Regions from separate parts of the Salicola sp. Rm-C-2C1-2 genome, predicted to be linked through region 2. Evidence: riboswitches for the same ligand, from Rfam matches in the RefSeq annotation. Region 2 holds a riboswitch; the other holds the start of a gene.
The links. A riboswitch is a leader RNA that binds a small molecule or an ion and turns the genes downstream of it on or off. The one in region 2 is predicted to bind cobalamin.
Positions count from the first base shown of each region.

Region 1: it holds a riboswitch for cobalamin, as region 2 does, so the genes downstream of both, AAF659_RS13440 (hypothetical protein) here and AAF659_RS06005 (cobalt-precorrin-5B (C(1))-methyltransferase) in region 2, are expected to answer to the same signal.

Region 1 is NZ_JBEFNF010000009.1:11,037-14,630, reverse strand. Features, by position in the region: gene AAF659_RS13450 (proline racemase family protein) at 1-120, shown strand, start outside; gene AAF659_RS13445 (class II aldolase/adducin family protein) at 133-777, opposite strand; gene AAF659_RS13440 (hypothetical protein) at 916-1,353, opposite strand; adenosylcobalamin (AdoCbl) riboswitch at 1,452-1,594, opposite strand; gene bamE (outer membrane protein assembly factor BamE domain-containing protein) at 1,714-2,025, shown strand; gene AAF659_RS13430 (type 1 glutamine amidotransferase domain-containing protein) at 2,057-2,737, opposite strand; gene AAF659_RS13425 (rhomboid family intramembrane serine protease) at 2,972-3,594, shown strand, end outside.
Region 2 is NZ_JBEFNF010000002.1:52,417-56,010, reverse strand. Features, by position in the region: gene AAF659_RS06005 (cobalt-precorrin-5B (C(1))-methyltransferase) at 1-1,166, opposite strand, end outside; cobalamin riboswitch at 1,131-1,339, opposite strand; cobalamin riboswitch at 1,419-1,633, shown strand; gene AAF659_RS06000 (TonB-dependent receptor plug domain-containing protein) at 1,773-3,594, shown strand, end outside.

The DNA of each region.
Region 1 (3,594 bases), on a different contig from region 2:
ATTACCGGCAAAGGGTTTGTGCTCGCCCGTTCGGACATTGTGGTTAACTGTAATGATCCCATGGTCGAATGCAGCGCGCTGCACCACATAGTGAACCACGAAGAGGCTGGTCAACGCTGAGCCGCTGGCCTTTCAGGTCTTAGTTGTCTGGGCGTTGCGGTGGTAGCCCTTGAAGCGGTCCTGCACCTCGGCCATCTGCGCATCATCCAGAAGCACTGGTTCGCCCAGCGGCAAAAGCTGGCCAAAGCAGCGCGCCAAATGCTCGACTTCCTGCGCCAGTTCCAGCGCCGCTTCCGGCGTGTCCGCCAGCGCCACCTGACCGTGGTTGGCCATCAGGCAGGCGTCGCGCTCCGCCAAGCCTGTTGCTACGTGCTGAGCCAGAGTCTCAGTGCCGAAGGTGGCGTAGGGGACACAGGGGATGTCGGTACCACCGGCAACCGCAACCATGTAGTGAAAAGGGGGGATGCAGCGGTGCAGGCAGGCCAGTGACAGAGCCCAGGGCGAGTGAACGTGGACTACCGCTCCGGCGTCCGGGCGCTGGTGGTAGATGGCAGCGTGAAACGAAGCTTCGCTTGAGGGCTTCAGCGAGCCACGGTAGCCGCCTTCCAGATCCGCTTCCACAACGTGGCGGGTTGTTATGTGATCGAAATGGCAGCCCGAAGCGGTGATCAGCATGCTGTCGCCACAGCGTGCGCTCAGGTTACCCGAGCGGCCCTGATTCAGGCCGGTGGTGTTCATTGCGCGGGCAGTTGCTACAAGCTGTTCATCCAAAGTCATAGTGCGCACTCTCCCTGATCGCCCGGCGGCGTTCAAGCCTTACCGGAATTTTTGCCGGCCCATCTGTCCCGTCCTTAAACCTGCGGGCCGCCTGCCACAGCAAAGCTCAACAGGGCCATCAAGGCCCTGTGACGCCTCTCATGCGCCCGGATGGCGCAGGAGGTCGTGCAGTACGAGTCCAGCATCAATGCCGTGGTCCCCGAACTCGATGCCGCCGTCCATATCCAAAAGTGTGCCGGCACGCTGACGACGCAGTAGTTCAAGCGCCCACTCTGGCGTGCGCAGATCGTCCTCTTCGCGCCGGAGTTCGTCCATCAGCATCTCGGCTTGTTCCGGCGGCAGCCATTGCAGAGCCGGGCGCTGTTGGGCACAGGCCAGCCGGTAGACGGCGGGCCCAGTGACTTTGTACCAGCGCACTGGTTCAATACGCACGCCCATGGCCTCCAGCAGGCGCTGGGCACTGCGGGTCAGGCGGCTTTGCAGGATGAGAGTGTCAAGGCCCTGCGTGGCATCCCCGGTCGGGATACCCTTGGTGTGAACGGGATTGGGATTGGATTGGATTTTAGCTTCCAACACGGGCTTCTCCTCGAGTCTTTACAGGGGGGTATTGGAGAAGCCAACGCGGAGTCGAAACGGAGGGTCGGGGCCCATGAGGATGGTGATACGACGCCCTTTCCGACCTTTCACCCTTGACGCGAAGGCTCCAGTCTCCGTTCCGCAGAGGTAATCGGGCTTAGTGGCAAAACCACCATACCGTTGCGCGACAGCCCCGGATTTTCACCGGTGTTCCCCTCGCTGCGGAACGCTACCAATGTAGGCGAGAGACCCCCTTGCAAGCAAGAGGCATGGGAATGAATAAACCGCAATCAGTCGTGACTTTCAGCGCGCACGGGCTCTGGGTAGGATGGGAGCGTCATCCGTAAACGGAGCAGAAAAATGAGTACAGGCAAACAGATCGCAGGCGTGCTTCTGGCGGGTGTGATGCTCGTCGCCGCCGGTTGCGCCAGTGTTGGAAAAGACTTCGCGACGCACAAAGTGGAAGAGATCACAGTGGGTGAAACAACCCGATCGGATATTGAAGCTATGTTCGGCGATCCGTGGCGTACCGGCTTGGAGGATGGCATGCGTACCTGGACCTACGCGAAGTATCGCTGGTCCGCCTTCCGGGAGGCGGAAACAACGGATCTGGTGGTGCGTTTCAAGGAGGACGGCACAGTCGACTCCTACGTCTATAACACCACTCAGTAACCCGGATCGGGCCCTGCCGAGCCCGTTGCTGTCACTGTTTCAGGGTGTTCAGCACGGCTTTGGCGGTTTCCTCGGAGGAGGCCGGGTTCTGACCGGTGACCAGCTTGCCGTCGCGAACCACGAACGAACCCCAGTCTTCCCCGCAGCGATAATCCGCACCATTGGCTTCCAGCATGTCCTCCACCAGGAAGGGTACGACCTGCGTGAGCCCAACCGCTTCCTCCTCGGTGTTGGTGAAGCCGGTGACTTCGTGGCCCCTGACCAGTGACTCACCATTGGCACCGTTAACGTGGCGGAAAACTCCGGGTGCGTGGCAGACGGCGCCGATGACTTTATCCCGCTTTGCAGCGTTTTCGATCAGGCTGATGCTATCGGCGTCTTCAGCCAGGTCCCAGAGGGGCCCGTGACCGCCGGGGTAGAAGACAGCATCGAACTCATCGATGGAGGTCCCGGATAGCTTCCGGGTGCCGGCAAGGGCCGCTTTCGCCTCTTCATCAGCCTCGAAGCGGCGTGTGGTTTCCGTCTGGGCATCGTCGGCAGCGCTGTTTGGATCCACGGGCGGCTGGCCGCCCGCTGGGCTTGCCAGCGTGATATCAGCGCCAGCGTCACGGAACACGTAATAGGGGGCTGTAAACTCCTCCAGCCAGAAACCGGTCTTGTGGCCGGTGTTGCCCATCTCGCTGTGCGATGTCAGGACCATCAGGATTTTCATGGGAGTGCCTCTGTCTGTTCGTGTGAGTAATTACACTGTCGTGATACGTTGACTCTGCCAGAGGGATCGGGGCTGGCGACAGGCGGCTAATGAGTTATGCTCTAACCGGACAAGGTCCGGAGGAAGCCGGACACAAAAAGGACGCCTGCCATGTTGATTATCCCACTCCATAAAGCTGTTTCGCGCCATAATTTCCCGCTCATAACGCTGCTACTTATTTTGTTGAATGGGGTCGTGTTTGCTGTCTTTCAAGGTGGCGAGAGCGAAGCCATGCGGGAGGCGGCCTCCCACTATCAGGAAAGTGGCCTGGAGGAGCGCGAGTGGGCCTGGCTGGAAGATTTCGTGCCGGGGTATGAGGTGGAATTCCGTAACCAGATGGAAAAACTCGACTCAGCAGCGCAAGAGGGAGTGGACGAGCAGCGCATTGCGCTTGCCCGGTCGCGCCTGGTGGCTTCCCACCCGGATTTCCTGTCCGCAATGCGCTCCGGCGAGATCATTGATCCGGACAGTGAGCGTTATACCCAATGGCAGTCCGACAGAAGCGAGTTTGAGCGGCTCATGGATCAGAGTTTCACGCGCCGGTACATGATGCACTATGACGATGTAGCGCCGATCACCTTGCTCAGTCACATCTTCCTTCATGGCGGCGTGGGGCATCTGGCGGGCAACATGCTGTTCCTGTTGCTGCTTGGAATCCTGGTAGAAGGCGCTCTGGGGCCAGTGTTGTTCCTCGCCTCCTATCTGGTGGCGGGGCTTGGCGGGTCGGCCCTGTCATTGGCGGTTCACTGGGGTACGCCGACTGGCATGCTGGGGGCGTCCGGCGCTATTGCCGGCCTGATCGGGCTGTTCACGGTTCT
Region 2 (3,594 bases):
TCGGCGAAGCCGACAAGTTCACTCCGGCGGCTTACAGCGCAGACACTCAGATGATGATCACCAGGCAGATAATCACGCGCGCGCGCCAGACTCACACCCGCGATGCGGTCGCCCAGGGGAATCCCCGAGTTCTGACAGGCTTCCAGGGCTTCGATGCTGGTGTTGGCGTTGCGGATCCATTCAGCCAGCTCCTGGCCGGCACCAACCGCCACCGCCTCATCAGCGATGAAGTCAAAATCAATCGCACAGCGACGGCTATGAGTGTCCGGCTCACCGGCGGCGAACTTGCTCAGTTTGCCGAAGCCGCTCGCCAGCGTTACCTGGCGCAGTGGATGCTTTTTCAGGTACTTGAGCAGAGCCCCGAACATGTCCCCCATCTCCACAATGGCACCATCCTCCAGACCGAAGTGTGAGCGGGCAAAGGATTCACTGGTACCACCGGTACAGCCGGCGATATGAGTCAGGCCGTTAGCCCGGGCCACATCCACAGACTGGTGAATGGAGGCGATGAAGGCGGAACAGGAGAAGGGTCTTACCACGCCGGTGGTGCCAAGAACGGAGAGCCCACCCTGGATGCCAAGCTTCCCGTTCATGGTATTCCGGGCGATGGCCTCGCCGTCGTCGATGCCCACGGTCACGCTGAAGCCCCCCGCGAACCCCGTTTCAGCGGCGAGGTCTTGCAGGTGCTCGGTAATTAATTGCCGTGGCACCGGGTTAATGGCCGGCTCACCTCTAGGCACGGGCAGTCCGGAGCGGGTCACGGTTCCAACGCCCTCGCCAGCCCGGAATTGCACCCCGGTTTCGCCCATCAATTCCACACAGACCCAAAGCCGGGCTCCATGGGTGGCGTCCGGATCATCCCCGGCATCCTTGATAACGCCTGCCTTGGCGCTGGTGCCAGCTACGGTCAAATCCTCGATGGTCATAGCCGGTTCCTGGCCCCGGGGCAGGCGGATACGCACGCACCGGTCTTCGCTGCCAATCAGGAGCGCACGAGCCGCCGCTACCGAAGCAGCCGTAGCACAAGCTCCCGTGGAGAGCCCCTGACGAAGGGGACCGTTGTTTTCCGGGGTTTCGGAACGCATGATGCTCAAACCCTGAGCGCTCAACCGCTGTGCCGCCCGCACTGCGCGATACTGTTCCCCTGGGCCGGTCTCCGGACTCATGCTGGAACCAGTCTGGTTCGGGCGGATCGCCTTCCCATGATGACATCATCACAGTGGCGGGGATGATCCGCGCGCAGCATTCACCGTTGCGGGGGCAGTCCCGGAATCACACCGGGTTCCCGTTTCAGCCGCCATTTGAACAAATGCCGGCCACCCAGAGACGAGAGAGGTGTGAATGCTAGAGGATTGGGGCACCCTGGTCAAACCGCCACCAACTCATCCGCGGTTTTTGACTTCCGTCACACGATGCCCTAGCCTCCCCAGCGCTTCGGTCAGCGCTCCATCACGAGCGCAAGGGAACCCGGTGAGAGTCCGGGACTGACGCGCAGCGGTATTGGGGAACAAGGATCACAGGGGGTTACCCCCGGGCACTGTCCAAACCGGATGGGAAGCCGTGATCCAAGGCCAGCGCCAATCATTGGCGCCCGCCCCTGAGTCCGAAGACCTGCCGAAGCCCGACCCATGGCACAGATGGGCCGGAAGCCGAGCCTTCGCGACTAAGGTGTTCGGGCCACCAACGGGGCGGTATTACAACCGCTGCTCCGCCTGTCGGCCTGCCCGCGTGAGGGCTCCATCACTAATGGACTCAGTGTATGGAGACCTTAAATGAAACAATCAGGCGTAGTACTCGCTCTTTTATCCCTGCTTCTGCCCTCAATGACTGCGATCGCGGCTGATCACCACATGACGCTGGACGAGCTGGTGGTCCCGGGATCGGCCCTGGAGGAAACCCTCCCCTCGGAGTTATCCGACTACGGCGCTGAACTGGAAGTGATCGACAGTGAAGAACTCGACAGGACCGGTGTCAGCGACATTGGCCAGGCTCTTCGCGGTAACGTGCCAGGGCTCTATCTGGACCCCAAGACCGGCCGGGGCGACTACGTGGACGTCCACCTCCAGGGCTCGCGCGGCCAGGACGTGCTCTGGCTGGTGGATGGGGTGCGCATCAACAACCGGCTCTTCGGCAGCACCTCGCCACTGGACTCCATCAGCACCCATATGGTCGAGCGCATCGAGATCCTGAAAGGTGGCCAGGGCCTGTTCTACGGCACCCAGGCAGTGGCCGGGGTCGTGAACATTGTCCTGCGTAAGCCCGAAAAGGACTCCGGGGGCAACATCACCGGCGCGCTCGGATCACTAGGCGACCGCCGCCTTGCCGGCCATGTCAGCAATCGCAACGAGTACGGGCGGTGGCTGGTATTTGGCGAACACGACCATTCGGACGGCTACCGCCCCTACCGGGACAGTGAGCTGCTTGAAAGCGCCCGGCGTCAGAAGCGTGGCTTCACCCGCAGCTCCTACGGCGGCCGCTACCTTCTGGATGCGGGCGAGGGTAAGTCGTTAAAAGCCCTCGTGGTCCGCAACGATGTGGAAGCCGATTTTGCCCGGGGCAACAGCAACTTCAAGGCCGTTAACGACCGCGATGAGAACATTGTTTCCCTGAAATGGGATCATCAGGTCAACGAACGCAACGGCTACTTCATCAAAGCCTACTGGCACGACTGGTGGACCGATTACACCCGCCTGGGCATGGACAGGGACGGCACCGTCAACCTCATTAACGACCGGGCCGAATGGGGGTTCGATGACTATGGCGTCAATCTGACCGGTCGCCACACCACGGATGGCGGCTCCCAGCTTCTGGGCGGCGTGGATTACCAGCGCTATCAAGGCGAGGACTATTCGCTGCGCATTGACGGCAAGACCGAAGCCGTTACGGCGGGCTTTGTTCAGTATCGGCCCCACCTGAGTTTCTCGCCCAGTACCCACCTGGCCCTGGGCGCCCGCTACAACCACTCCAACTTCGCCGATGACCACAGCATCTGGAACATCAGCCTGAAGCAGCCGCTCCCCAAAGACCTCCACCTGAAAGCCAGCGTGGGCACCAACTTCCGGCTGCCCTCGGCCTTTGAGATGTTCGTGATTGACGAGGACTTCCCGGCCGGGAATGAAAATCTGGAACCGGAGGAGAGCATCAACAGCAATGTGTCGCTGACCGGTCACATCGGTAACCCTGTGACATGGCAACTGGGTGGCTTCTACCGCGAGATCGACAACCTCATCAAGGTTGCCGATGGCCAGTACGCCAACAGCAACCAGACGGTCCGGGTCCACGGCGCTGAGGCCGCGCTCAGCCTGGGCGATGACCGCGGCTGGCAGCTGGATCTGGACGCCACCTGGGCCGATGCGCGGGAAGGTGGCAGCGATGAGCAGATCGCTGATATCCCCGAATGGCACGCCAACGCCACGCTCAGCTGGCAGGGCGACAATCAGGGCTGGGAGCTCAACGCCCGCCACACCGGCGACGCGGCCACAAGCACGGCGGACATTGGCAGGCAGTCCTACGGCGACTACACCCTGTTGAGCGCCAGTGCCTGGCGTGAGTTCGGGGTCGATGGCGCCAACCGGGTCACCCTGCGCCTGGAGA